4 regions of the Mixta hanseatica genome follow, and region 2 is predicted to be linked to each of the others. Evidence: predicted binding sites of a transcription regulator. Region 2 holds the regulator's gene; each other region holds the start of a gene.
The links. The regulator PhoB, encoded in region 2, activates phosphate uptake and scavenging genes when phosphate is short. The targets are predictions, from matches to a motif close to CTGTCATAAAACTGNCNNAT.
Positions count from the first base shown of each region.

Region 1 (7,349 bases), 1.5 Mb from region 2:
GCCTGGCTGCATGAAGTGATTATGGTGTGCGGCGGACTCTATTTGACCTGGCTGGGTTGGCAACTGATGCGCTCGGCGCGTCGTCAGCATCTGCAGCCGGCGGCGGAAAGTGCGGAAGTGCAGGTTGAGTTGGCTAAAAAAGGCCACAGTTTCCTGAAAGGTTTTCTGACCAACCTCTCTAATCCTAAAGCGGTAATCTATTTCGGCAGCGTCTTTTCCCTGTTTGTGGGCGATGACGTCTCTGCGGGCGCGCGTTGGGGCCTGTTTGTTCTGATTATCAGCGAAACCTTCGCCTGGTTTACGCTGGTGGCCGCGGTGTTCGCTATGCCCTGGATGCGCCGCCAGTATCAGCGCATGGCGAAATGGATCGACGGAATGGCAGGGGTATTATTCGCCGGGTTCGGCATCCATCTGATCCTCTCCCGCTGAGGGCGGCCTGGCTTACTGGCGATTTGCCGTCCGGGCAGTACTCGCTTCCTCACGTACTGACGGTACGCTCGGATCGCTGCGTGCTGGCCGTCCAGCAACTGGCTGCGACACCGACGGCCTCTAATCGCAGGGAAGCGGGGGCAGTCTACGGAGTAAAGCCTCCGCGTCATAGATGACGCGGCGGAGCCTCCAGGGATGGATTCACGGCGTCTTTACGTAGCTGCCTGCCCCCGCTGACCGGAACCAGAACACCAAACTCAGCCACTTTAAGCCATACGCCGGGCGGAAGCCAACAGCGCACCCACGGCCATAAACAGTCCGCCAAACACCCGGTTCAACAGCTTCATCTGATGCGGTCCTTTAATCCAGACGCCAATGCGTCGCGCCAATGCGGCGTAACCGATCATCACCACCACATCCACCACGATGGTAGTCACGCCTAACACCAGATACTGCATCGCCTGGGGATGATGCGGAATAATAAACTGCGGAAACAGCGCGGCGAGAAAAACAATACTCTTGGGATTGGTCAGATTCACCAGCACCGCGCGCTGAAACAGACGGCGGCGCGGCATAACGCTCGCCACCGCATCCAGGTTGATCGCGCCGGCCGCGCGCCACTGCTGAATGCCCAACCAAACCAAATAACCTGCGCCCGCCCACTTTAAAACCTCAAAGGCCAATAGCGAGCGGGAAAACAACGCCCCCAGCCCAATGCCTACCAACAGTATATGCGCGCCCAGCCCTACCTGAAGACCGGCAATCGACGCCGCGGCGCCGCGATAGCCGTGGCCAATACTGGTACTCATGGTATTTATCGCCCCCGAACCGGGCGACAGGCTAAGAATTATTGTGGTTAACAGATACGTCATCCACCATTCGATAGTCATGGGTAAGGCTCCCTGATTGCGCAGAATTGTGCCACAATACGCCATTGCCAGCGGTTGCGCTACGGCGGCAACAGGCCGGAAGCTTCAAGGGAGTCGAGCTATGACCAGTCATAAAAAACACTGGCCAACACGCGAGCAGGCGTTTGCAGCGTTTGCCACCGGACCGCTGCTTGATTTCTGGCGTCAGCGTGAAGAGTGCGAATTTATCGGTGTGGAAAATGTGCCGATTCGCTATGTGCGCTTCACCTCGCCGCAACACGATAAAGTGATACTGATCGTGCCGGGGCGCATTGAAAGCTACGTCAAATATCCGGAGCTGGCTTACGATCTCTGGCACTGCGGCTATGATGTCATCATTGTCGATCATCGGGGGCAAGGGCGATCGGGGCGGCTGCTGAAAGATGCGCACCGTGGTCATGTTGTTCACTTCGATCATTATGTCGATGATTTAGAAACGCTCTACCTGAAAGAATTAATCGCCGGACACTATCGGCAGCGCTATGCGCTGGCGCACTCCATGGGCGGCGCAATCCTGACGCTGCTGCTGGCGCGCAATCCTGCTGCCTTTAGCGCCGCGGTACTGGCTTCACCGATGTTCGGCATCTATCTGCCGATGCCTGCCTGGATGGCGCACCGCATTCTTGACTGGACGGAAAAGCGCCCGGCCATGCGCGATGGCTATGCGCTGGGAACCGGTAAATGGCGGGTGCGCCCTTTTAGCCTGAATGTGCTAACGCACAGCCGCGAACGCTACAAGCGTAGCCTGCGCTTCTATGCGGACGATCCCGCGATTCGGGTCGGCGGGCCAACTTACCATTGGGTGCGCGAAGGTATTCAGGCGGGGCAAAATATTCTTAGCAAGGCGGCGGCCATCAGCACGCCGCTGCTGCTGCTACAGGCCGGGGACGAAAAAGTGGTGGATAACCGTTCGCAGGATCTGTTCTGTGCGGTGATGCAGGCCGCCGGTCGCCCCTGCGAAGGCGGCAAACCCTATGTTATTAAAGGCGCGCGTCATGAGATCCTGTTTGAAAAAGACGATATGCGCGCCGAGGCTTTACATGCCATCGTCGATTTTTTCGCCCGGCATGAATAAATTGCACTACTCAGAACCTTATCACTCTCTTCGAAACCAGAGGTTTTCATGTACCACGTAGTCGCTTCCGATCTGGATGGCACCCTGCTTTCTCCCGATCATCGCTTAACGCCTTACACAAAAGAGACGCTCCGCCTGCTAACCGCGCGCGGCGTACATTTTGTTTTCGCCACGGGTCGTCATCATGTTGATGTATCACAAATGCGTGATAACCTGGAAATCGAAGCCTATATGATCACCTCCAACGGCGCGCGTGTACACAATACCGCCGGTGAACTGATTTTCAGCCATAACCTTGATGAAGATATCGCGCGCGAGCTCTATGCGCTTAAGTATGACGATCCCGACATTCTCACTAACGTCTACCGTGATGATGAATGGTTCCTTAACCGCCATCGTCCGGAAGAAGAGCGCTACTTCCGCGAATCCATCTTTACCTACCAGGTCTATGAGCCCGGCCTGCTACCAACCGACGGCATCAGCAAAGTCTTTTTTATCTGTGACGACGCGGAAAAGTTGGTGCCGTTAGAAGAAGCCATCCTGGCGCGCTGGGGCGATCGGGTCAACGTCAGCTTCTCTTTCCCGACCTGCCTGGAGGTAATGGCAGGCGGCGTGTCAAAAGGCCACGCGCTGGAAGAAGTTTCTAAACTGCTGGGTTACTCGCTGGCATCCTGTATCTCCTTCGGCGACGGGATGAACGATAAAGAGATGCTGATCATGGCGCAGAAAGGCTACATTATGCGTAATGCGCATCAGCGTCTGAAAGATCTGCTGCCGGAAATGGAAGTGATAGGCACCAATGCGGAAGACGCGGTGCCGCGTAAGCTGCGCGAACTCTTCCTGAGCTGAACGCCATAACGTACCGACAGTAAAGCCAGAGCGTTTTCTCACGCCCTGGCTTTTTTATTAACGATTTAAAAACCGCACGGCTTTATCCGGGAAATCGGTAAACAGTCCGTCAACCTGCGCCTGGTTATACAACGCGTCGAACAGCTGATTAACATCCGTTGCGTAAGGCGGCAATTGATCGGCCCGTACCGTGTAAGGATGAATTTGCAAATGGCTGGCGTGCGCCTCTTGCGCTAACGGCGTCAAACGAATATCGCCCGGTTTGGAATCGGCGCTGAACAATTCATGGTAATCCGGGCCGATGCCATCAACATACTTCGCCAGCTCTTTCATCGCGCCTGGCTTAAACATCCAGTCGTAGCTGTAGTTGACCCATTTTCCCTGTTGTAACGCTTCTGTCTCATGCGAATCGGTTTCGGTAATCAGCTGCACCAGCCGCAGATCCATCTCCATTTTCGGCTCCAGCTCATTCTTAATGCGCTTTAACTCATTAAAATCGAAACACTGCAGCCAGACATTGTCCTGTTTACTGCGGTAACCATACTGCTTTAGCACCTGCAAAACCTGCGTGGCGATATCTTTGCCTTCCTGATGATGAAACCAGGGCGCTTTGATCTCAGTGTAAATGCCAATATTTTTACCGGTCGACTGGTTCAGGCCCTGAATAAACTCGATTTCCTCTTCAAAAGTATGAATGCGGAAGGTGGATTTCCCGCCGGGAAAACGGTTCGGCCAGGTTTGCACCTTTTTGCCACCTTTTAGCGTAAAGCCTTCGGTAAAATTCAGGCTGCGAATCTCCGCCAGCGTGAAATCGATCGCGTAGAAGCGGCCATCTTTACGCGCGCGCTGCGGGAAACGATCGGCGACATCGGTCACGCGATCGAGATAGTGATCGTGCAGTACCACCAGCCGATCGTCTTTGGTGAGCACCAGATCCTGCTCAAGAAAATCCGCGCCCTGCGCATAAGCCATCGCCTTGGCGGGCAGCGTATGTTCAGGAAGGTAGCCGCTGGCGCCGCGATGCGCGATAACCAGCTTGTCATGGTTTTGCGCGCCAGCGCCGCAGGCCCCGGTCAGCATCAGCGCTGCCAGCAACAGTTTTATTTTCATCGGTTGCCCTCTTGTTGCAGCTGTTGCTTGTGCTTGTTTTCACTGAACATGGTGAGCAGCAGCAGGATTACCGCCAGCACACAGCCGCCGATCATAATCAGGAAGCCGCCGTCCCAACCGAAAAAGTCAACGGTATAGCCAACGATAGCGCTGGCCGCGACCGAACCGCCAAGATAACCAAACAGGCCGGTAAAACCCGCTGCGGTGCCGGCGGCTTTCTTCGGCGCCAGCTCCAGCGCGTGTAGCCCAATCAGCATCACCGGACCATAGATCAAAAAGCCGATGACGATCATACAGGCCATATCAATACCGGGATTGCCGACCGGGTTAAGCCAGTAAACCACCGTGGCGATGGTCACCAGCACCATAAAGAATACGCCGGTTGCGCCGCGGTTGCCTTTAAACACTTTATCCGACATCCAGCCGCACAGCAGGGTGCCGGGGATACCGGCATATTCATACAGAAAGTAGGTCCAGGACGATTTATCCAGCGCGAAGTGCTTCACCTCTTTCAGATAAGTCGGTGACCAGTCGAGAATGCCGTAGCGCAGCAGGTAAACAAAAACGTTGGCCAGTGCGATATACCACAGCAGTTTGTTCGGCAGAATGTACTGCATAAATATCTGTTTGGCTGTTAGCTCCTGTTCGTGCTGTTCGCTGTAGTCAGGCGGATAATCATTTTTGTACGCTTCAATCGGTGGCAAACCACACGACTGCGGCGTGTCGCGCATCAGAGCAAACGCGATCAGCGCAACAATGATGGCGGCAAAGGCGGGCATATAAAGCGCCGCTTTCCAGTTGTTAAACCATGCCATACCCAGCAAAAACAGCAGAGGAGGGATGCCGCCGCCAACGTTATGCGCGCAGTTCCAGACGGAAACGATGCCGCCGCGCTCTTTTTGCGACCACCAGTGCACCATTGTCCGTCCGCACGGCGGCCAGCCCATGCCCTGAAACCAGCCGCAGAGAAACAGCAGCGCGAACATCACCAGAATGCTGGAGGTCGCCCAGGGAACGAACCCCATAACCAACATCACCAGCGCGGCTAAAATCAGCCCGGCAGGCAGGAAAAAGCGTGGATTGGAGCGATCGGATATCGAGCCCATAATAAATTTTGAAAAGCCATAGGCGATAGAAATACCGGACAGGGCAAAGCCGAGATCGCCGCGTGAAAATCCCTGTTCCACCAGATAAGGCATCGCCAGCGCAAAGTTCTTACGCACCAGGTAATAAGCGGCATAACCAAAAAAGATGCCGATAAAAATCTGCCAGCGCAGACGGCGATAAAGCGGATCGGTGCGATCCGCAGCGACAGGAGCTTGGTGAGGTGCTGGCTTAAAAATGCTAAGCATAAAAGGTCTCCAGAGACACAAAATGGTTTAAAGCGCCCACAGAATGAGCGAAAAGCGATTTTTGACTAACGGATGTTCCATTTCGCGCAAAGAATAGGGGCTGGTGCAAAGAGGGTCTGTGAAGCAGAGCGCAAATGTTACAGTTTTATGACAAAGCGTTGCAAAGCTCGTCACAAAACCGTGTTTTTACCCGCGCCGGATGGTTAAAAAACGCCATTAAATTGATCGGGACGGCTTTTCGCTTTCGCGCATCCTGTAACACGGAAACGACAAGGTGCTGACAAATCCACCAGATGTCAACCAGATAGTCGCTACCAGGCGGGCGCATTCCGTTACAATAGCGCTCTGTTTAACTATTGGATGCGTAATGTGGCGTTACTCATAATCACCACCATTCTGTGGGCCTTTTCGTTCAGCCTGATTGGGGTTTATCTGGCGGGGCAGGTAGACAGCGTATTTTCCGTGCTGGTACGTCTGGTGCTGGCGGCGCTGGTATTTCTGCCTTTCCTGCGCTGGCGCGGTTACCGTGCTTCCACGCTGCTGCTTTATATGCTGGTCGGCATGATGCAACTGGGCGTCATGTATCTGTTGAGCTTTGAAGCTTATCTCTATTTGACCGTGCCGGAATTCCTGCTGTTCACCGTCATGACACCGCTCTATGTCACCTTGATCTACGATCTGCTCAGCGGACGAGGCGTGCGTATGGGCTACCTGTTTAGCGCGCTGTTAGCGGTGCTGGGCGCCGCAATCATCCGCTATGACCAACTGAGCGATCATTTCTGGACGGGATTGATTCTGGTACAGCTGGCGAATATCTGTTTTGCCATCGGGATGGTGGGCTATAAGCGCCTGCAGGAAACGCGCCCGATGCCGCAGCATACCGCTTTCTCCTGGTTCTATATGGGCGCCGTGCTGATAGCGATAATTGCATGGTTTCTCTGGGGCAATCCGCAAAAATTACCTACCACGCATCTGCAGTGGGGCATTCTGATCTGGCTGGGTATCGCTGCATCCGGGCTGGGTTATTTTATGTGGAATTACGGCGCGACGCAGGTCGATGCCGGCACGCTGGGCATTATGAATAATATGCATGTTCCGGCGGGGCTATTGGTTAACCTGGCTATCTGGCAGGAGCAGCCAGACTGGCCGCCCTTTATTATCGGCGGCGGATTAATTGTCGCCTCTTTGTGGATTCATCGGCGCTGGGTGCGCTAATTTAACAATACCGGCGTGCGCTTTCACGCCGGTATTCTTTTTATCAACCCGTAACGTAATTCTGGATGCGTTCAAGGAAGTTAGCGAATTTAACCTCAATGGCTTTACCCAGTTGGCTACCAAATTCCTCGCCTTTTTTCTGAGCAGCTTCCTTGTCATAACCCAGATCAAACAGGTTGTTCAGCGTATTAGCCGCATGCGAAAAGAACCAGCCATAAGCCTCGGTTAACTTATCCTGCACCCGGCCCGCGCCGCTGACGGCCTGCACTTCTGTGATTGATAATTCTCTCATTATAAATCCCTCTTGGTTGCTATTTCCGTATAGGGGAATTGGCTTCTCCCCGGGGGAAAATTATGCTTCTGAGGAGGGAGGGTCAATTCACTAAGCGTCAGTTTTTAATTAATCTGCCG
Region 1 is NZ_CP082904.1:4,017,769-4,025,117, reverse strand. Features, by position in the region: gene rhtC (threonine export protein RhtC) at 1-429, shown strand, start outside; gene rhtB (homoserine/homoserine lactone efflux protein) at 696-1,319, opposite strand; gene pldB (lysophospholipase L2) at 1,420-2,412, shown strand; gene yigL (sugar/pyridoxal phosphate phosphatase YigL) at 2,461-3,261, shown strand; gene glpQ (glycerophosphodiester phosphodiesterase) at 3,319-4,341, opposite strand; gene glpT (glycerol-3-phosphate transporter) at 4,368-5,723, opposite strand; gene K6958_RS19030 (carboxylate/amino acid/amine transporter) at 6,093-6,938, shown strand; gene K6958_RS19025 (hypothetical protein) at 6,982-7,230, opposite strand.
Region 1: the regulator PhoB is predicted to act here: its motif matches at 5,858-5,877, upstream of glpT (glycerol-3-phosphate transporter).

Region 2 (7,349 bases):
TTTTGCAGGCGGGCAAGCGCACGTTCGCGCTGCTCACGGCTGCGGCGCATCAGTAGCACCTCCACCGGCAACCCTTCGGTTAGCGCCTGGATATGCTGCTGCATGTTATGCAGATATTCCTGCGTGGTAATTTCGATATCCAGCCACACCGGACGCGGCGGAGCAGCATCGGCAAAAACTTTCAGCTGCTGTTCGATCTCCGCCAGCGTGCCCTTGATGGTCTGCATCGGCTGAAAACCCGGCACCGGCAGCGGTTCAACGCCGGCCAGCTTGCCGTCGGCAAAACTGACCAGAAACACGCTTTTCTGGCTGCCCAGCTCATCAAAGCTGAGCGGCAACGGCGAGCCGCTATAGCGGATATGTTCGCTGTTGGCGATGCGCTGCGCCCGATGAATATGGCCGAGCGCGATATAGTCGGCGGCGGGAAAGGCCTGCGCCGGAAAGGCATCCAGCGTGCCGATATAGATATCGCGCACCGCTTCGCTCTTGCTGACGCCGACGGTAGTCAGATGGCCAGTGGCGATCACCGGCAGCGGCTTCTCTGCCCGTTGGCTCAGCGCGCGGGCGTGTTGGTAGCTGCGCTGATAGTGCTGCGTGATGGCGTTCAGCAGGCTGATCTGCTTTTGCTCGCCGGACTGCCCCGCCTGGCTGCGCATAATATCGCGCGGACGCAGGAACGGGATGGCGCACAGCACCGCCCCCGGCTCGCCCTGACGGGTCATCAGCGTTAGCACCTGCTCTTCAGGATCGCCGCTGGCGGCGGCAATCACCCGGGTATTCAAACAGGCCAGCAGCTCGCGTGATTCGTTAAGCGTGGCGACGGAGTCGTGGTTGCCGCCCAGCACAATCAGCTGACAGCCGGTGCGATGCAGATCCACCACGAAGCGGTTATAGAGTTCGCGCGCATAGCTGGGCGGCGAGCCGGTATCAAAGATATCGCCCGCCACAATCACCGCATCCACCTGATGCGCTTCAACCTGCTCAATCAGCCAGTTAAAAAAAGCCTGATGCTCGGCGGCACGGCTGCGGGTATAGAAAAACTGACCGAGATGCCAGTCTGAAGTGTGAATAATGCGCATAGAACTCCCAGCTAATAGCAGAACGCCGGAGGCGATTATAACCAGAGCCAGGCCGCAGAAGGGAACTGGATTTCAGAAGCGGCGCGTTGGTTGCCAAAAATGCTTTCTGACAGCTTCACAAAAGCGTTATTAAAGCGCCACGGGGGCCGTGCATTTTTCATAAATCTGTCATAAAACTGACGCATAATGACGCCGCAAATCCCCGTGACAGAGAGTCACATTCGCAGGAGCAATAATGGCTAAGCGCATTCTGGTTGTCGAAGATGAAGCCCCCATCAGGGAAATGTTGTGTTTCGTGCTGGAGCAAAATGATTATCAGCCGATAGAGGCGGATGATTATGACAGCGCCGTCAACCTGCTAATCGAACCCTGGCCCGATCTGATCCTGCTTGACTGGATGTTGCCCGGCGGCAGCGGCATTCAGTTTATTAAACATCTCAAGCGTGAAGCGATGACGCGCGACATTCCAGTGATGATGCTGACGGCGCGCGGCGAAGAAGAAGATCGGGTGCGCGGCCTGGAAGTGGGCGCCGATGACTACATCACCAAACCGTTCTCGCCTAAAGAGCTGGTGGCGCGCATTAAAGCAGTGATGCGCCGCATCTCGCCGATGGCGGTGGAGGATGTGATCGAAATTCAGGGTCTGAGCCTGGATCCCTCTTCCCATCGCGTGATGTCAGATACCACGCCGCTGGAGATGGGGCCGACGGAATATAAACTGCTGCACTTTTTTATGACGCACCCGGAGCGCGTTTACAGCCGCGAACAGCTGCTGAACAACGTTTGGGGCACCAATGTTTACGTTGAGGATCGCACGGTGGATGTGCATATTCGGCGGCTGCGTAAAGCGCTGGAGCTGACCGGCCACGATCGCATGGTGCAAACCGTACGTGGAACGGGTTATCGTTTCTCCGCTCGTTACTGATCGGAGTCTGCCCCGTGCTGGAACGCCTCTCCTGGAAGAGATTATTACTGGAACTGGTGCTGGTCTGCCTGCCTGCGCTGCTGGCCGGGCTGCTTATCGGCTATCTGCCGTGGTTCCTGCTGTGCGCCGTGCTGCTGTTGCTGGGCTGGCATTTCTGGAATTTGCTGCGTCTGTCGCACTGGCTGTGGACCGACCGCACCATGACGCCGCCTGGCGGACAGTGGAGCTGGGAGCCGCTATTTTACGGGCTTTACCAGATGCAGCTGCGCAACCGTCGTCGCCGTCGTGAACTGGGGAACCTGATTAAACGGTTTCGCAGCGGGGCGGAATCCCTTCCTGACGCGGTGGTGCTGACCACCGACGAGGGCACCATTTTCTGGTGCAACGGCCTGGCACAGCAGCATCTTGGCCTGCGCTGGCCGGAAGATAACGGCCAGAACATCCTTAATCTGCTGCGCTATCCTGAATTTTCTCGCTATCTGCGTCAGCAGGATTTTGTTCGTCCACTGACGCTGGTGATGAATAATCAGCTGCATATGGAATTCCGCGTGATGCCTTACAGCGAAGGGCAGTGGCTGCTGGTAGCGCGCGACGTGACGCAGATGCATCAGCTGGAAGGCGCGCGGCGCAACTTCTTCGCTAATGTCAGCCATGAGCTGCGTACGCCGCTCACGGTGCTGCAGGGCTATCTGGAGATGATGAGCGATGCGGTGCTGGAGGGAAAATCACGCGAAAAGGCGCTGCAAACCATGCAGGAGCAAACGCGCCGAATGGATGGACTGGTGAAGCAGCTGCTGACGCTGTCGCGTATTGAGGCCGCGCCCGCGATCGATCTGGCGGAGAAAGTGGATGTGCCGATGATGCTGCGGCTGCTGCAGCGCGAGGCGGAAACGCTGAGTAACGGACGCCATCAGATTACCTTTCATACCGATGCGCAGCTAAAAGTGTTCGGCAACGAAGAGCAGCTACGCAGCGCCATCTCTAACCTGGTGTACAACGCGGTGAACCATACGCCGGAAGGCACCCATATCGAGGTGAGCTGGCAGTTTTGCAAACAGGGCGCACTGTTTGCGGTGAAAGATAACGGGCCGGGCATTGCCCAGGAACATCTACCGCGCCTGACCGAGCGTTTTTATCGGGTGGATAAGGCGCGATCGCGCGCGACCGGTGGCAGCGGGCTGGGGCTGGCGATAGTTAAACATGCGCTGAGTCATCACGGGGCGCGTCTGGCGGTCGTCAGTCAGCCGCATAAAGAGACCTGCTTTAGCTTTATCCTGCCGACAAGGTTGATTGTCAGTCAGCATCTGCCGGACAATGCGGCGCGTAAAATCTGACGGATGCAAAGTATGAAAATCATCATGGTGCTGCTGCTGCTGTTTTCCGGCGCGTTGCAGGCAAAGCCTGCGCTGCTGGCCGGAAATCTCAGCAGCGTTGGCTCTGATACGCTGGGAAACTTAATGGCGCTGTGGGGCGAAAGCTTTAATCTGCAGCACCCAGGCGTCAATGTGCAGGTGCAGGCCGCCGGCTCCTCCACTGCGCCTACCGCGCTGGCCGCAGGCGCAGCGCAGCTGGGGGCCATGAGCCGCCCGATGCAGCCTTCGGAGCGTCAGCTGTTTCAACAGCGCTATGGCTATGCGCCGCTGGCGGTGCCGGTGGCGCTGGATGCGCTGGTGGTAGTGGTGAATCAGGACAACCCGCTTAGCCAGCTTAACGCGCAGCAGCTGGACGCCATTTTTTCCGTTACGCGGCGCTGCGGCGCGGCGCATTCGCCGCAAACCTGGGGCGATTTAGGCTTAACGCAGCGTAGCTGGCGCGAGCGATCGCTACAGCGGCTGGGCCGTAATTCTGCATCCGGCACCTGGGGGTTCTTTAAACAACAGGCGCTGTGCAGCGGCGATTTTCGTCGTGATGTCGGCGAGTATCCCGGCTCGACGGCGGTGGTGCAGGCGGTTGCCAGCAATCTTAACGCCATTGGCTACGCCAGCTTTGGTTTCCATATCAGCGGTGTGAAAACGCTGGCGCTGGCGAAAGAGGGCGAAGCCGTGGTGCCCAACGCCGCAACCATCCGCAGCGGACGCTATCCCTATGCGCGCCCGCTCTATATCTATATCAACAAACCGCCGGGTAAGCCGCCAGAACCGCTAACCGCAGCCTTTTTACGCCATGTGCTCTCTCCACAGGGACAGGCGCTGGTTACCCAGGCGGGCTATCTGCCGCTTTCCGATGAGCAAATGAGCCAGGCGAAGGCGCTGCTGGGATTATGACCGCGCCCGCTGCAACATGAATATTTTTCATGTGTTATGAATTTTCCTCCCTTGCCGTTGAGCAAAAGTCATGAGACGCTGATTTCAGACATTTAGACATCCAGAAGTCTTAAAAATAAAATTCTGAAACTATTTCATCGGTAAATCAGCGGGGCGGGATCGCCTCGTGACAGGAGTTGAACATAATGCAAAGAACAACCGCCCCTTTCCGTGCTGACGTCGTCGGCAGCTTTTTACGTCCGGCTGCGATTAAGCGCGCCCGTGAGCAATTTGCCGCCGGGGAAATTGATGCCGCAGCGCTGCGTCGCGTGGAAGATGAAGAGATTCGTCATGTCGTGGAGCAGCAGCGCGCCAGCGGCCTGCAGGTCGTAACCGACGGCGAATTTCGTCGCGCCTGGTGGCACTTCGATTTCTTTGATGGTCTGCAGGGCGTGGAACGCTACGAGGCGGAGCAGGGTATTCAGTTCAACGGCATTCAAACCAAGGCGCGCGGCGTACGCGTCACCGGCAAGCTGGGCTTCGGCGATCATCCGATGCTGGAAGATTTCCGCTTCCTGAACAGCATCAGCGGCGATGCCGTGGCGAAAATGACTATCCCCAGCCCCAGCGTGCTGCATTTCCGCGGCGGTCGTAAAATGATTGATGCCGAGGTTTACCCAGACCTGGCGGACTATTTCGATGATCTGGCGCTGACTTATCGCGATGCCATCAAGGCGTTTTATGATGCAGGCTGTCGCTATCTGCAGCTTGATGACACCGTCTGGGCCTATCTCTGCTCGGAAGATCAGAAGCGTCAAATTCGTGAGCGCGGCGACGATCCGGAAGAGCTGGCACACACTTATGCTCGCGTGCTGAACAAAGCGCTGGAAGGCAAGCCGGCCGATCTGACCGTCGGGCTGCATGTCTGTCGCGGCAACTTCCGCTCTACCTGGATTTCTGAAGGCGGCTATGAGCCGGTAGCGGAAATTCTGTTTGGCGGCGTGAATATTGACGCCTTCTTCCTGGAGTATGATAACGAGCGCTCCGGCGGCTTCGAACCGCTGCGCTTTATTAAGCCGGGCAATCAGCAGGTGGTGCTGGGTCTGATTACCACTAAAGAAGGCCAGCTGGAAGACCAGGAAAGCGTGAAAGCCCGTATCAAGGAAGCGACGCAATATATCGATATCAACCAGATTTGCCTCAGCCCGCAGTGCGGCTTTGCCTCGACCGAAGAAGGCAACAATCTCACCGAGCAGCAGCAGTGGGATAAACTGCGTCTGGTGGTGGATATTGCGAAAAACGTCTGGTAATTGACGTAAATATAAGCAAACAGGCGCGTAAAAACGCGCCTGTCATCGTTTTATGCCGCCGGCAATGAAGAAAATAGGGCGCGCTGATTAAAAAAAAGTCACATCATGTAATGTGCTTCCGCCATAGTTTGAAGTGATTCTCTGGTCTGGAGCTTATATACGTTATATCACTCTGCTTTTTCGATCCCGTATTGCCTTTCTCCGCTATAAACGTTTTACTTATGCCGCTTACCGCGGTTTTCCTCTGTGAAAAGAAAAAAATCAGCTCATATCACTGCGTTTGCGGTCGTAAACATGCATTATTCAAACCATTGCCTGTACCGACAGCATGTTAGCGTAGAGAGGGTGCAGTAAGCATTCACACAACATCCACCGCAACATCAGTAGCAGGCAATTCAGCTTTATGACACATCGTTTAACGTCGAAAGACATCATTGCGCTGGGCTTTATGACTTTTGCCCTGTTTGTTGGCGCAGGCAACATCATCTTCCCTCCCATGGTTGGCTTACAGTCAGGCGAACATGTCTGGATAGCAGCGCTTGGGTTCCTGGTTACCGCCGTAGGTTTACCGGTGATCACCGTTATTGCGTTGGCGCGCGTTGGCGGTGGCATCGATGCGCTAAGCTCGCCGATTGGCAAAGCGGCCGGCATCCTGTTGGCGACCGTCTGTTACCTGGCCGTTGGGCCGCTGTTCGCCACGCCGCGCACCGCGACCGTTTCCTTTGAAATCGGTATTGCTCCGCTGACTGGCGACGGCGCGATGCCGCTACTGATCTATAGCCTGATCTATTTTGCGCTGGTGATCGCGATTTCCCTGTATCCGGGCAAACTGCTGGATACCGTCGGCCATATCCTGGCGCCGCTGAAAATCGTTGCGCTGTTTATTCTGGGCGTGGCGGCCCTGCTGTGGCCCGCCGGCGGTCATATTCCGGCCACCGAGGCCTATCAGAACGCTGCGTTCTCCAGCGGTTTCGTTAACGGCTATCTCACCATGGATACGCTGGGCGCGCTGGTATTCGGCATCGTTATCGTTAATGCCGCGCGTTCTCGCGGGGTAGAGGATGCGCGCCTGCTGACGCGTTATACCATTCTGGCCGGGCTGATTGCCGGCGTGGGCCTGACGCTGGTTTATCTGAGCCTGTTTAAACTGGGTTCCGGCAGCGGCGCGCTGGCCGATCAGAATGCCAACGGCGCAGCGATTCTGCACGCCTATGTGCAGCACACCTTCGGCGGGATGGGCAGCTTCTTCCTGGCCGCGCTGATTTTCATCGCCTGTATGGTCACGGCGGTGGGTTTGACCTGCGCCTGCGCCGAGTTTTTTGCGCAATATTTGCCGTTTTCTTATAAAACGCTGGTATTCATCCTTGGTCTGTTCTCAATGGTGGTCTCTAACCTTGGCCTGAGCCATCTGATTCAGATCTCAATTCCGGTGCTGACCGCTATCTATCCGCCGTGTATCGTGCTGGTTGTGCTGAGCTTCACCCTGAACTGGTGGAATAAAAGTACGCGGATTGTCGCACCAACCATGCTTGTTAGCCTGGTATTTGGTATCATCGACGCGATTAAAACCACCGGCTTTAAAGATATGCTGCCCGCCTTCAGCCAGCACCTGCCGCTGGCCGAGCAGGGGCTTGCCTGGCTGCCGCCATCGCTGGTTATCCTGATTGTGACGGCATTAGCCGACCGCGTGATGGGGCAAGAGCGAGTCAGGGCGCATCATTAAACCTGATACAATTCGGTCTTAACCACGGGCATGCCCGTGGTTTTTCATTTCCACAGGTAAGATGTCATT
Region 2 is NZ_CP082904.1:1,196,239-1,203,587, forward strand. Features, by position in the region: gene sbcD (exonuclease subunit SbcD) at 1-1,079, opposite strand, end outside; gene phoB (phosphate response regulator transcription factor PhoB) at 1,315-2,004, shown strand; gene phoR (phosphate regulon sensor histidine kinase PhoR) at 2,019-3,338, shown strand; gene K6958_RS05730 (PstS family phosphate ABC transporter substrate-binding protein) at 3,351-4,268, shown strand; gene K6958_RS05735 (cobalamin-independent methionine synthase II family protein) at 4,454-5,557, shown strand; gene brnQ (branched-chain amino acid transporter carrier protein BrnQ) at 5,961-7,280, shown strand.

Region 3 (7,349 bases), 1.3 Mb from region 2:
TGCTGTTGCAAAAATAGAAGAATCTGTTGCACTTTATACAGGTCGGTAGTCTGTCATGTTCAGCTTCCTCGATGGAGAATGCGAATGGAAAAGTCCTGTAATGGACAGCCCGTTTCAAATAAAAAACATCGCACGTTTTTTCGCGAGAGTTTTTCTTTCTCCTGGCTATTTTCTTCTTTTTTCAATCCTCTCGGCTTAACACATTCCTTTTATGATTTCCGGCGTATGCCTGCGGCGTATGCTCATTCAATGGCTTGTAAGGCTCTGAAGGAAGCCACCCTCTAAAGCGTTCACGTAATCGCACCAGAGAGACTCCGGTGCGGGAAATGAAACCAACTGTAAGGTGCCACTATGGGAAGACAGAAAGCAGTGATCAAAGCGCGTCGTGAAGCGCGTCGAGTGCTTCGTAGCGATTCACGTAGCCATCGGCAGCGTGAAGAAGAATCGGTCACCTCGCTGGTGCATATGGGCGGCCTGGATGCCATCGGTATGGCGTGTGATTCACGCGATCGTTCACCGATTGAAGCGCGTAATGAAGCTCAGGCGCACTATCTTAACGCCATAGAGACAAAACAGCTGATCTTCGCTACCGGCGAAGCGGGTTGCGGTAAAACCTGGATCAGCGCTGCAAAAGCAGCAGAAGCCCTGATTAACAAGGATGTCGACAGGATTATCGTGACCCGACCGGTGCTGCAGGCGGACGAAGACCTGGGCTTTTTGCCCGGCGATATTTCTGAGAAGTTTGCACCTTATTTCCGCCCGGTCTACGACGTTCTGGTTAAACGTCTCGGTTCTTCCTTTATGCAATATTGTCTGCGTCCGGAAATCGGCAAGGTAGAGATCGCTCCCTTTGCCTATATGCGCGGGCGTACCTTCGAAAACGCCGTAGTGATCCTCGATGAAGCGCAAAACGTCACCGCGGCACAAATGAAAATGTTTTTAACCCGTCTGGGCGAGAACGTCACGGTTATCGTGAATGGCGATATTACCCAATGCGATTTGCCAGCGGGTGTGACATCAGGCCTCGCCGACGCGCTTAACCGTTTTGTCGAAGATGAAATGGTTAGCCTGGTGCGGTTTGAAAAAGAGGATTGCGTGCGTTCCGCGCTCTGTCAGCGCGCGCTGCATGCTTATAGTTGATTGAGTGAGTAGCTGTAGCCCAAGCCCGGACGCAAGTCCGGGCTTTTTTATACCTGAAAGGTGTAGGGCGTTATGCAGACAAAAAAGCCTGAACTTTCGCTCAGGCTCTTTCATAGAATATGGCGGTGAGAGGGGGATTCGAACCCCCGATACGTTGCCGTATACACACTTTCCAGGCGTGCTCCTTCAGCCACTCGGACACCTCACCGTATTGTCTGTTGACACCGCTCTGGGTGGCAACGGGGCGCTACTATAGGGAGTTGTTATTACAGAATCAAGCACTATTTTTCCCTTTCGTTACCACCGCTTAAGGCTTATACAATTTCTTCCTTTCATCAGGGCTGTCATAAAAACGACATCGCAGCGTAAGAAAAACGACATCTTCCTGACTTACGCTTCTTTACACACCTCGCAATAAAAATTTACCAAGGATTAAGTAAATGAAAAAACAGCCCTTATTAGCGCTCTCGCTGCTGGCAACCCTGATCGCTGGCAACGCCATGGCAGAGATGGCGACGCTCTCTCGTGCCGCCTCAGGCGACATCACCCAGCAGGGCGGCGCGCGCCGTTTTAGCGGTGACCAAACCGCAGCGCTAAGGGCATCGTTAAGCAATGCGCCGGCGAAAAACGTTATTTTGCTGATCGGCGACGGCATGGGCGACTCGGAAATCACCCTGGCGCGCAACTATGCCATGGGCGCGGGCGGCTTTTTTAAAGGAATCGATGCGCTACCGCTGACCGGACAATACACTCACTACTCGCTGGATAAAGAGACGCATAAACCTAACTACGTTACCGACTCGGCCGCCTCGGCAACTGCCTGGTCCACTGGCGTAAAAACTTATAACGGTGCGCTTGGCGTTGACGTTAACGGTAAAGATCATGTCACCCTGCTGGAACTGGCGAAAGCAGCGGGCAAAGCCACCGGTAATGTCTCTACCGCTGAGCTGGAAGATGCCACGCCTGCGGCGCAAATCTCTCACGTCACCTCGCGCAAATGCTACGGCCCGGTAAAAACCAGCGAACTCTGCGCCAGCAATGCGCTGGAAAAGGGCGGCAGAGGATCGATCGCTGAACAGTTACTGGTGACACGTGCCGATGTTACGCTGGGCGGCGGTGCGAAAACCTTTAGCGAAGTGGCTAAAGCGGGCGATTATCAGGGCAAAACGCTGCGTGAACAGGCTGAAGCGCGCGGCTATCAGCTGGTGAGCGATCTGCAAACGCTTAATGCGGTCAACGTAGCCAACCAGCAAAAACCGCTGCTGGGCCTGTTTAGTGAAGGCAACATGCCGGTGCGTTGGCAGGGGCCGAAAGCCAGCTATCACGGTAATATCGATAAGCCCGCCGTCACCTGTGAAGCGAATGCGCAGCGTCCTGCCAGTACGCCGACGCTGGCGCAAATGACCGATAAGGCCATCAGCCTACTGAGCAGCAATAAACAGGGCTTTTTCCTGCAGGTGGAAGGGGCCTCGATCGATAAACAGGATCACGCAGCTAATCCCTGCGGACAAATCGGCGAAACCGTGGATTTAGACGAGGCGGTACAAAAGGCGCTGGAGTTCGCCCGTAAAGATGGCAACACGCTGGTCATCGTGACCGCCGACCATGCACATTCCAGCCAGATCGTTGAAAACGGTACCAAAGCGCCGGGTCTGACGCAGGCGCTGAATACTAAAGATGGCGCGGTAATGACCGTCAGCTACGGCAATTCGGAAGGAGAGTCGCAGGAGCACACCGGTACACAGCTGCGTATCGCTGCCTGGGGCCCGCATGCGGCTAATGTCGTTGGCCTGACTGACCAGACCGATCTGTTCTTTACTATTCACGATGCGCTGGGGCTGAAAAAATAAAAGACGAGGGGTAAGGGGATAATTTTCTCGGGAAGTCGAGCCGCTCGTAAAGATACAAAACTTTTTGATGCAGCGTCCCGCAGCCTGAACGGCGCGGGACGCTTTCTTTATTACCGCTTATGAAGATGACTTCACGCGGTTAGCAAAACTTTTACGCAGCTTCTGCAGCTTCGGCGGGATCACCGCCATGCAGTAGCCGTTGCGCTGACCCGCGCCCTCCCAGTAATCCTGGTGATAATCTTCCGCCGGATAAAACTCTGTCAGCGGCTCGATAGTGGTCACGATCGGGTCGTTGTAATCCTGCTGCGCGCGTGCGATCGCCGCTTTGGCTTCCGCTTCCTGTTCAGCATTCGCCGGGAAAATCGCCGAGCGATACTGGGTGCCAATATCGTTGCCCTGACGGTTCAACTGGGTTGGATCGTGCGTAACAAAGCTGATGTCCAGCAGATCGCCAAAGCTGACTTTTTCCGGATCGAAACCGATGCGGATGGCTTCAGCATGACCGGTCGCGCCGCTGCATACCTGCTCATAGGTGGGGTTAGGGCGCGTACCGCCGGTATAGCCGCTTTCTACGGATTCAACGCCGATAATGTCCTTGAACACCGCTTCAGTACACCAGAAACATCCGCCTGCAATTACCGCATATTCAATTGCCATTCTTTTACTTCTCCAGATTGGGTCGTGACGCTAAGCCAGTCATCCTCGCATAATCTGCTATTCACCGGCAATTCGCGCCGCTCTTTCTGTTCAGCTAACCGCCTAACAGGAAAATTTTTCATGTTAAATCAGCATCTCTGGCTTAAATTTCCGATGCTGATCGCTGGTTTGCTCGCCCATTACGCGGAACAGGCCCTCACCGGTATAGTGCAGCGTGGCAGGAGAAGTGACCTGCTGATCGACGTGCGCCTTCACCACTTCAAAGATAAAAAAGTTATAATTATCCACTAGCGCGCCGTCGTACAGGCGGCATTCAAAACTGGCGAAACATTCGGCAATCAGCGGCGCTTTAACTACGCTACCCGGCTCAGCGCTAAGGCAATTAACCGTAAATTTATCCACCTCATCGCCATGGCTGTTACCGATAGTAACCACCTGATCGATCAATTCATGGGTGGGCACATTAATCACACATTCGCCGCTGTTGCGGATGAAATCGTGGCTCACGTTCATGCTGGCGATCATGCAACCCAGCAGCGAAGGAGAAAATTCCAGAATGGTATGCCAGCCAAGCGTCATAATATCGCTCTGGTTTTCCCAGCTAGATGTCACCAGAACCACCGGTCCCGGCTCCAGATATTTGCGCACCTTTTCTACGGGAAAATTTTGCTTATCGTAAACAGCCATACTGCCTCCACTGGTGAAAGAGACTCTTCTCTCAGTGTAGCGGCTGACGCCTGAGGCACCAGCCACAGGCAACGCATTATCGGCTGCGCAGACGCAGTATCAGGCCGCCCGCAGATGCCAGCGTGGCCAACACCACTACGCCGGTCCAGCCCGCTAACGCTAAGGCCTGACTGCCGAGGATAGAACCGCTGGCCATGCCAATAAATATCACCGTAAACATTACCGCGTTCAGGCGGCTGCGGGCAGCCGGATCCAGTCCATAAACCAGCGACTGGTGAGCAATCAGCGTGGCCTGTAAACCCAAATCAAAGCCTACCGCGCTAATCACAATCACCGCCAGCTGGACCGGCGGCGACAGCAGCGGCATAACAAACATCAGCGCAAACGAGAGCATCACCAGCGCCGAGCCCACCCGCGTCACCTGGTGCGGTCCATGACGATCGGCGATGGCGCCAGCAATCGGCGCGGCCAGCGCGCCCGCGGCGCCTGCCAGCCCGAAGGCGCCGGCGGTAGCGCTGCCCAACTGATAACGTTCGGCCAGCATCAGCGCCAGCGTTGACCAAAAGGCGCTGAACGCAATGGAAAGCAACCCCTGCGCCAGCGCGGCGCGGCGCAGCGCGCCATGCTGTAGCCACAGCTGGCCCAGCGAGCGCAGCAGCGCCAGATAAGAGAGGCGCGAAGCGGGGGTAAAACGCGGCAGCGCCTGCCAGATCGCCAGGGTAATCAGCAGCACGCCTAACGCGGCGGCGGCATACATGCTGCGCCAGCCAAACGCGTCGGCCACCGCGCCGCTCACTACCCGCGACAGTAAAATGCCGGCCAACAAACCGGTCATCACCGTACCGACCGTTTTGCCGCGCTGCCGATCCGTAGCCAGCGCCGCCGCCGCTGGAATAATGTCTTGCGCCACGGTAGCCATCAGGCCAATCGCCAGACTGCTCAGCAACAGCATGTTCCAGGTGCCGGTAACGCTGCACAGCAATAGCATTAAGGTCAGCAGCAGGCCTTTCAGCAAAATAATATGACGGCGATCGTAGCGGTCGCCTAACGGCGTCAGAAATAAGATCCCCAGCGCATAGCCCAGCTGAGTCAGGGTCGGCACCAGCCCGGTTTGGCTAACGCCGGTATGAAAACTGCTGCCCATAATGCCCAGCATCGGCTGACTGTAATAAATAGACGCGACGCTAAGCCCGGCGCCACTGGCCAGCAGGAACTGTGATTTGCGTGACAGGCCAGCCATGTCCGTAGGGGAAGAAGCCGTAACGGTCGACATAACAATATCTCCGGAAGCGAAAGTAGCGCTATTTTTCGCTTTTGCCGCGCCGGCGGGTAGCTATCATCGAAGTAAAACTGTTATACACTCAACGTATGAAAGAACTTAGCTCAGGCAGTACCGATCGTATAACGCTGCTGCATACCTTTGTACGCATTGTGGAAAGCGGCAGCTTATCGGCGGCGGCGGCGCAGATGCAAACCAGCCAGCCGACAGTAAGCCGACGCTTACGCGCGCTGGAAGAGTTGCTTGGCGCGCGTTTAATTCAGCGCACTACTCATACCATGAAGCTGACCGATGACGGCGAACGCTGTTATCAACATGCGCGTCGCCTGACGGAACAGTGGCTGCTGCTGGAGGACGATCTACATGCGGTTAGCGACGAGCCGGTAGGCATTCTGCGCGTGCGTGCGCCGCACGCTTTTGGTCAGGATCAGCTGATCGCGCCGTTAGGCGACTATTTACAACGTTATCCGCATACCCGTATCGAATGGACGCTAAACGACCATACGCCCGACTTTATTGCCGAGGGCATCGACTGCGCGATCCACGTCGGCGATATTACCGATCCGTCGGTAGTTGCCGTGTTGTTAGCAGAGGTGCCGCGTATTGTGGTCGCCGCGCCCGATTTGCTGCGGCAGTATCCGCCGGTGCAACAGGTGCAAGATTTGGCGCAGCTGCCCTGGCTGGCGCTGAATATATTTTATCGTAATGAGGTGCTGCTAACCCATACGCACAGCGGCGAGCATGTTCAGTTTCCTGTCACACCGCGTCTGAGCAGCGACAGCCTGTATGCGGTACGGCGCGCGGCGCTGATCGGACTGGGCGCGGCGATGCTCTCTTCATGGGTGGTGAAAGAAGATTTGCAAGCGCAGCGTCTGCGGCAGCTGGCGCCTGAGTGGCAGGCGCCACCGCTGCCGGTTTACCTGCTCTATCCCTATGCCAGCTACTATCCGGCCCGCCTGCGTCAGTTTATGGCGCTGATGCGCGAAGTGATGCCGCGTATTGTTGGCACCCAGCCGCCTCAGGGTACGCAGGCGAAATTATGATCGGCAGGGATTGACCGCGACCTCAACCATTAGAGAAGATGAAGCTTCCCTCTCTCTCTGAGAAACTGTTATGTCTGCACGTATAGTGATTGTGGTTGATATGCAAAACGGCGTTTTTACTACGCCGCGTTTCGATCGGGCCGGGCGCGCCGCTGCTATTAATCAGCTGATTGCCGCGGCCGAACAGACTATTTTTATTCAGCATCTGGATCATGACATGCAGCCCGGCAGCGAGGCCTGGCAAATCTTGCCGGAACTCAGTCAGCCGCCGGGCGCACGCTACATTAATAAAGAGGCGTGTGACAGCTTCTGGAATACCGAGCTTGATGCGCTGTTGCAACAGCTTAACGCCACTTCCTTTGTTATCTGCGGCTGCGCGACCGACTACTGCGTGGATACCACCATTAAAGTCGGCAGCAGCAAGGGATACGGCATTTGCGTGGCGGCGGATGCGCATACTACCTCCAATCGGCGCTGGGCTACGGCAGAACAGCTGATTGAGCAGCATAATGAGGTATGGGCTAATCTGATCCTGCCGGGCAATGCGGTGCAGGTCGCCAGCACCGCGGAAATCGTACAGAACTGGCGCGCCGCCGCCTGATTTGCTGGCGCCTTCTATACTGCACTATAAAGGAGGCGCTATGTGCGGACGTTTTACTCAAATTCAATCACGCGAAGTCTGGCTGTCAGCGC
Region 3 is NZ_CP082904.1:2,540,820-2,548,168, reverse strand. Features, by position in the region: gene phoH (phosphate starvation-inducible protein PhoH) at 352-1,140, shown strand; tRNA gene K6958_RS12260 (tRNA-Ser) at 1,261-1,348, opposite strand; gene phoA (alkaline phosphatase) at 1,581-2,990, shown strand; gene msrA (peptide-methionine (S)-S-oxide reductase MsrA) at 3,108-3,647, opposite strand; gene K6958_RS12245 (flavin reductase family protein) at 3,771-4,334, opposite strand; gene K6958_RS12240 (MFS transporter) at 4,411-5,607, opposite strand; gene K6958_RS12235 (LysR family transcriptional regulator) at 5,703-6,656, shown strand; gene K6958_RS12230 (isochorismatase family protein) at 6,727-7,257, shown strand; gene K6958_RS12225 (SOS response-associated peptidase family protein) at 7,298-7,349, shown strand, end outside.
Region 3: the regulator PhoB is predicted to act here: its motif matches at 1,482-1,501, upstream of phoA (alkaline phosphatase).

Region 4 (7,349 bases), 1.2 Mb from region 2:
GCGAAACGCAAAGCGGAAGAGCATATTCACAAAGCCCATGGCGACGTGGATTATGCCCAGGCTTCGGCAGAACTGGCGAAAGCCATTGCCAAGCTGCGCGTCATCGAACTGACCAAGAAAGCGATGTAATCAGGCTTAACAGCAGCTAATCATGCCAGCCCCAAACGGGCTGGCATTTTTTTTATAGATCCCGCCCCGCTCCCTCTTGCTACACAGCTAAAATTAAGCAGCTACAAAACGCCTTTTTTCGTTGTATTTATCCTCTACGGCGGTGCATTCTTGGGCGTGGTTATAATTGGAAAGCCGGTTAATTTCGCCAGGAGAAAAATGTAGTAATCTCAGGGCGAAACCGTTTAACTTTCCTCTGTAAAAATTCTATCAGGATGGCTATGTCTAACAGCGCAATGAGTGTGGTGATCCTTGCTGCCGGCAAGGGAACACGCATGTATTCCGATCTTCCTAAAGTCCTGCATACCCTGGCAGGAAAACCCATGGTTCAACACGTTATCGATGCCGCTAAAGGTGTCGGCGCGCGCGCAATCAATCTGGTTTACGGTCACGGCGGCGATCGGCTGAAGGCCACGCTGAGCGACGATGCGCTGAATTGGGTGCTGCAGGCTGAGCAGTTAGGAACCGGACACGCGATGCAGCAGGCTGCTCCTTTCTTTGCCGATGACGAAGATATCTTGATGCTGTACGGCGACGTGCCGTTAATCACCGTTGATACGCTGGCGCGGCTGTGCGCAGCGAAGCCGACAGGCGGAATTGGCCTGTTAACCGTGACGCTTGATAACCCCACCGGCTATGGACGTATCGTACGTGAAAACGGTGCGGTGACCGGCATCGTTGAGCAAAAAGATGCCTCGCCGGAGCAACTGACGATTCGTGAGATTAATACCGGCATTCTGGTGGCGAACGGCGGCGACCTGAAACGTTGGTTAAGCCAGCTCACCAACAACAATGCGCAGGGCGAATACTACATTACCGATATTATCGCGCTGGCCTCGGCGGAAGGACGACATATCGCTACCGTTCAGCCGTCACGCATTAGCGAAACGGAAGGCGTCAATAACCGCCTGCAGCTGGCGACGCTGGAACGTATTTATCAGACCGAGCAGGCAGAAAAGCTGCTGCTGGCCGGCGTAATGCTGCGCGATCCGGCGCGCTTCGATCTGCGCGGCGAGCTGCAGCACGGCCGTGATGTGGAGATCGATAGTAACGTGATCCTGGAAGGCCAGGTAAAGCTGGGCAATAACGTTAAGATCGGCACGGGCTGCGTGATCAAAAACAGCGTTATCGGCGACGGGTGTGAAATCAGCCCATACAGCGTAATTGAAGATGCTGAGCTGGAGGTCGCCTGTACCGTTGGCCCGTTTGCGCGCCTGCGTCCCGGCAGTCAGCTGGGTGAAGCCGCACACGTCGGCAACTTTGTAGAAATGAAAAAAGCCAGACTGGGCAAAGGCTCGAAGGCAGGTCACCTTAGCTATCTGGGCGATGCCGAGATCGGCTCTGGCGTAAATATCGGCGCCGGCACCATTACCTGCAACTACGACGGCGCCAATAAATCAAAAACCATTATCGGCGACGATGTATTTATCGGTTCCGATACGCAGCTGGTGGCGCCGGTAATGGTCGCGAGCGGCGCGACGATTGCCGCTGGCACCACCATTATGCAGGACGTGACCGCTGGCGAGCTGGTTTATAACCGTAAAGAACAGATTCAAAAATCGGGCTGGCAACGCCCGGTGAAGAAAAAATAAAACAATAACTCCCCACTCTCTACAAGGCTCGGGGAAACCAGCAACGCTGGTATATCAGGTCAGATGACAACGCTGGGCGCATCAGCGCCATGAGTCAGGAATAGAACTATGTGTGGAATTGTTGGCGCAGTCGCGCAACGTGATATCGCAGAGATACTGCTGGAAGGCTTGCGTCGTCTGGAGTATCGCGGCTATGACTCCGCGGGTTTAGCGGTAGTGGATCGACAAGGGCACGTCACGCGCCTGCGTCGCGTAGGTAAAGTACAGAAGCTGGCGGAGGCTGCCGAGCAGCATCCATTAATTGGCGGCACCGGTATTGCACATACCCGTTGGGCGACGCACGGCGAGCCGTCCGAAGTGAATGCGCACCCGCACATTTCTGAACATATCGTTATTGTGCATAACGGCATCATTGAAAACCATGAGCCGCTGCGTGAACTGATGATCGAACGCGGTTATCACTTCGTTTCGGAAACCGATACGGAAGTTGTGGCGCATTTGGTGCACTGGGAACAGAAACAGGGCGGCAGCCTGCGCGAAGTGGTACTACGCGTGATTCCTCAGCTGCGCGGCGCGTACGGTATGGTAATTATGGATAGCCGCGATCCGTCTCTGCTGGTGGCCGCCCGTTCAGGTAGCCCGCTGGTTATCGGCTGTGGCGTCGGTGAAAACTTTATCGCTTCCGATCAGCTGGCTTTGCTGCCGGTAACTCGCCGCTTTATCTATCTGGAAGAAGGCGATATCGCCGAGGTTACGCGTCGGGAAATCACTATCGTTGACCGCGCCGGTAATTCCGTCAAGCGCAGCGAAATCGAATCTACCGTGCAGTATGATGCCGGCGACAAAGGCGGCTACCGTCATTACATGCAGAAAGAGATCTACGAGCAGCCTAACGCGATTAAAAACACCCTGAGCGGGCGTTTTAGCCATGGCGAAGTCGATCTTTCTGAACTGGGGGCGAACGCTAATGACCTGCTGAGCCAGGTTGAACATATTCAGATCATCGCCTGCGGCACCTCCTACAACTCTGGCATGGTGGCGCGTTACTGGTTCGAATCGTTGGCTAACCTGCCCTGCGATGTGGAAATCGCCTCTGAGTTTCGTTATCGCAAATCGGCGGTCCGTAAAAACAGCCTGTTGATTACCCTGTCTCAGTCGGGTGAAACGGCGGATACGCTGGCCGCGCTGCGTTTGTCAAAAGAGCTGGGTTACCTCGGCTCGTTGGCTATTTGTAACGTCGCGGGTTCTTCTCTGGTGCGTGAATCCGATCTGGCGCTGATGACTAAAGCCGGAACGGAGATCGGTGTGGCCTCCACCAAGGCATTTACCACTCAGCTGACGGTATTGCTGATGCTGGTGGCGAAGATTGGCCGTCTGAAAGGCGTGGATGCGCAGGTTGAGCATGATATCGTCCATGCGCTGCAGGCGTTGCCGAGCCGCATTGAGCAGATGCTGGCGCAGGACAAGCTGATTGAAGCATTGGCGGAGGATTTCTCCGATAAGCATCACGCTCTGTTCCTCGGGCGTGGCGATCAGTATCCCATTGCAATGGAAGGCGCGCTGAAGCTGAAAGAGATCTCTTATATTCATGCGGAAGCCTACGCTGCTGGCGAGCTAAAACACGGTCCGCTGGCGCTGATCGATGCCGATATGCCGGTTATCGTCGTCGCGCCGAACAACGAACTGCTGGAAAAACTGAAATCCAACATCGAAGAAGTGCGCGCACGTGGCGGCCTGCTGTATGTGTTTGCCGATCGGGATGCGGGCTTTAACGACAGCGAAGGGATGAAGATCATTTCTTTGCCGCATGTAGAGGAAGTTATCGCCCCGATCTTCTATACCGTGCCGTTGCAGTTGCTCTCTTATCACGTGGCGCTAATCAAAGGCACCGACGTGGACCAGCCGCGTAACCTGGCAAAATCGGTTACTGTGGAATAAGGCGCGTGTTGCCTAAAGCGGCCGCAGGTGCGGCTGCTTTAGCGTAACGGGACAAACCCTAACGTGAAAAATCCGGTAATGCTGTTAAAAGCATGCCGGATTTTTTTATACGCAAAGCTGGCGGCGGCTAAACGCCGTTACCTTTGTTTAATCGCTCTGTTATATTTCCACTGTGGGATGCGGTTGGCGGCGCTATCGATCGACATTTTAATATTAATGAAGTTAAAGCTTGCAATGGGGATCGGACCCAGGATAGTATAGCGACATCGGTTTGAAACACAGACCTTATGTAAGCAGTTTTAGTAAAGCAGTCCTCAGTTCAAGCGTTATCTATTGATACCCTTCCTCGTGAGCTCCTCCTAAGTGCCCCATAAGTAAAAATCTGCAAAGCAGACCTATTCGTCACCAAGAGTGGCTCAAAAAACAATCAAGGAATTATCAATGTCTAACAAAATGACTGGTTTAGTAAAATGGTTCAACGCTGAGAAAGGTTTCGGCTTTATCACTCCTCAAGACGGCAGCAAAGATGTATTCGTACATTTCTCTGCAATCCAGAGCAACGATTTCAAAACCTTAGACGAAGGTCAGAAAGTTGAGTTCTCTATCGAGAACGGTGCTAAAGGCCCTGCAGCGGCCAATGTTGTCGCGCTGTAAGCGTTGATAACAGCTCGCTAGCCCTTACGATAGCGATGAAGGCAACAGCCTGAGCAGTTAAGTGTTAGTGATAAAAAACCCGCCTTGAGCGGGTTTTTTGTTTTTCATGATTGATAAGGAAATCACGATAATTTCTTCTGATGCCTTTTCCGCAATGGTTAAGTATGGCAAATCTGTTTTGCCAGGGTAAAGGGTGTCGCGCCGTTCATTTTTCCTGCGTCACAAAACTGTCATATTACGTACATCTCGCTGTCACCAAACTGTCCTATTTTCCCTCCTGCAGCAATACTAATCCTTACTACAACGGCATACACCCTGACCTTTACTCCCCTGGAGGGAATATGACACTGATGCGTAGCACCGTAGCCAAACTTGTTGCCGCCACCCTTTCGCTGAGCGCGGTTTCTGCTTTCGCAGCTACCGATCTGACTGGCGCAGGCGGCACCTTCCCGGCTCCGGTTTATGCCAAGTGGGCAGCGGATTATCAGCAAGCGACCGGCAGCAAAATTAACTACCAGGGCATTGGCTCCTCTGGCGGCGTTAAACAGATAATCGCGAAAACAGTTGATTTTGGTGCGTCCGATGCGCCAATGAAAGATGAAGATCTGCAAAAAAATGGCCTGTTCCAGTTTCCTACCGTGATTGGCGGCGTGGTGCTGGCGGTAAACCTGCCGGGCATTCAGTCTGGCCAGCTGACGCTGGACGGGCAGACCGTAGGTGATATTTACCTCGGCAAAATCAAAAAGTGGAACGACCCGGCCATCGCTAAACTGAATCCGGGCCTTAAGCTGCCAGAAACCAATATCGCTGTGGTACGCCGCGCGGATGGTTCCGGTACTTCCTTTGTCTTCACCAGCTATTTGGCCAAAGTGAACCAGGAGTGGAGCGAAAAAGTCGGCAAAGGCAACACGGTTAACTGGCCTACCGGCCTTGGCGGTAAAGGCAACGACGGCATTGCCGCTTTCGTACAACGTCTGCCAGGCTCCATCGGCTATGTGGAGTACGCGTACGCTAAACAGAACAAGCTGAGCTACACCAAGCTGATCGATGCCGATGGACAGCCGGTTTCTCCAACTGAAGAAACCTTCAGCAACGCAGCGAAAGGGGCGGACTGGAGCAAAAGCTACGCTCAGGATCTGACCAATCAGAAAGGCAAAGATGCCTGGCCGATCACCACCACCACGTTCATTCTGATGTACAAAGATCAGGCTAACGCGGAAAAAGGCGCTGAAGTGCTGAAGTTCTTTGACTGGGCGTATAAAGACGGCGACAAAACTGCCACCAGCCTGGACTACGCAACGCTGCCTGATTCAGTCGTCGAGCAGATTCGCTCAGACTGGAAAGCGCAGATCAAAGACAGTTCTGGCAAAGCGCTTTACCAGTAACCGGCTTTAACGGTGCCTGCACCGTCGCAGGGGTCGGCTGAAGGCCGACCCGCAGTATCCGGGCGGCTGAATGCCGCCCCTGTGAATTTCTTCTATCGAGACTTTTATGGCTGAATCCAGGCCGACCTTTAAGGCCCCAGGAAAACAAGGTGACATTATTTTCGGTGCGCTGGTTAAGCTGGCTGCGCTGATTGTGCTTTTGTTGCTTGGCGGCATCATTATCTCTCTGCTTATCTCCTCCTGGCCCAGTATTGAGAAATTCGGTTTCTCTTTCCTGTGGAATAAAGAGTGGGATGCGCCGAATGAGAACTTTGGCGCGCTGGTACCGATTTACGGTACGGTCGTTACCTCTATTATCGCCCTGTTGATTGCCGTGCCGGTCAGCTTTGGTATCGCGCTGTTTTTAACCGAACTGGCGCCAGGCTGGCTGCGTCGTCCATTGGGCGTGGCGATTGAGCTGTTGGCGGCCATCCCCAGTATCGTTTACGGCATGTGGGGGCTTTTCGTTTTTGCGCCGCTGTTTGCGGAATACTTCCAGACGCCGGTCGGTAACGTACTTTCCACTATTCCGTTTGTCGGCGCCCTGTTTGAAGGTCCGGCGTTCGGCATCGGCATCCTGGCTGCTGGCGTAATCCTTGCGATTATGATTATTCCTTACATCGCGTCGGTAATGCGCGATGTTTTCGAACAGACGCCGGTGATGATGAAAGAGTCCGCCTATGGCATCGGCTGTACCACCTGGGAAGTGATCTGGCGCATCGTCCTGCCGTTTACCAAAAACGGCGTGATCGGCGGCATTATGCTGGGTCTGGGACGCGCACTGGGTGAAACCATGGCGGTAACCTTTATTATCGGTAACACCTACCAGCTCGACAGCGTGTCGCTCTATATGCCGGGCAACAGTATTACTTCCGCGCTGGCTAATGAATTTGCCGAAGCGGAATCAGGCGTGCATGTTGCCGCGCTGATGGAGTTGGGGCTGATTCTGTTTGTCATCACCTTTATCGTACTGGCGATTTCCAAGCTGATGATTTTACGGCTGACGAAAAATGAAGGGGCGCGCTCATGACCACGCTGGATTTACATGCTCGTACCGAGCTACAGGCGTCGCGCCGTAAGATGCAGGCGCGACGCAGCATGCGCAACAAAATTGCGCTGACGTTATCGCTGCTTACCATGGCGTTCGGCCTGTTCTGGCTGGTATGGATCCTGTTTACCACCATTACCCGCGGCATCGATGGCTTCTCGCTGGCGCTGTTTACCGAAATGACGCCGCCGCCGAATACCGCTGGCGGCGGGCTGGCGAACGCCATCGCAGGCAGCGGCCTGTTAATCCTGTGGGCCACGCTGTTTGGTACGCCGCTGGGTATTATGGCGGGGATTTATTTGGCGGAATATGGCCGTAAATCCTGGCTGGCGGAGGTGATTCGCTTTATTAACGATATTCTGTTGTCGGCGCCGTCGATTGTGGTCGGGCTGTTCGTTTACACCATCGTGGTAGCGCAGATGCAGCACTTCTCCGGCTGGGCTGGGGTTATCGCGCTGGCGCTGCTGCAAATACCGATCGTGATCCGCACCACGGAAAACATGATGAAACTGGTGCCGGATAGTC
Region 4 is NZ_CP082904.1:4,267,514-4,274,862, forward strand. Features, by position in the region: gene K6958_RS20195 (F0F1 ATP synthase subunit epsilon) at 1-129, shown strand, start outside; gene glmU (bifunctional UDP-N-acetylglucosamine diphosphorylase/glucosamine-1-phosphate N-acetyltransferase GlmU) at 390-1,760, shown strand; gene glmS (glutamine--fructose-6-phosphate transaminase (isomerizing)) at 1,869-3,698, shown strand; gene cspG (cold shock protein CspG) at 4,140-4,352, shown strand; gene pstS (phosphate ABC transporter substrate-binding protein PstS) at 4,694-5,737, shown strand; gene pstC (phosphate ABC transporter permease PstC) at 5,844-6,806, shown strand; gene pstA (phosphate ABC transporter permease PstA) at 6,803-7,349, shown strand, end outside.
Region 4: the regulator PhoB is predicted to act here: its motif matches at 4,569-4,588, upstream of pstS (phosphate ABC transporter substrate-binding protein PstS).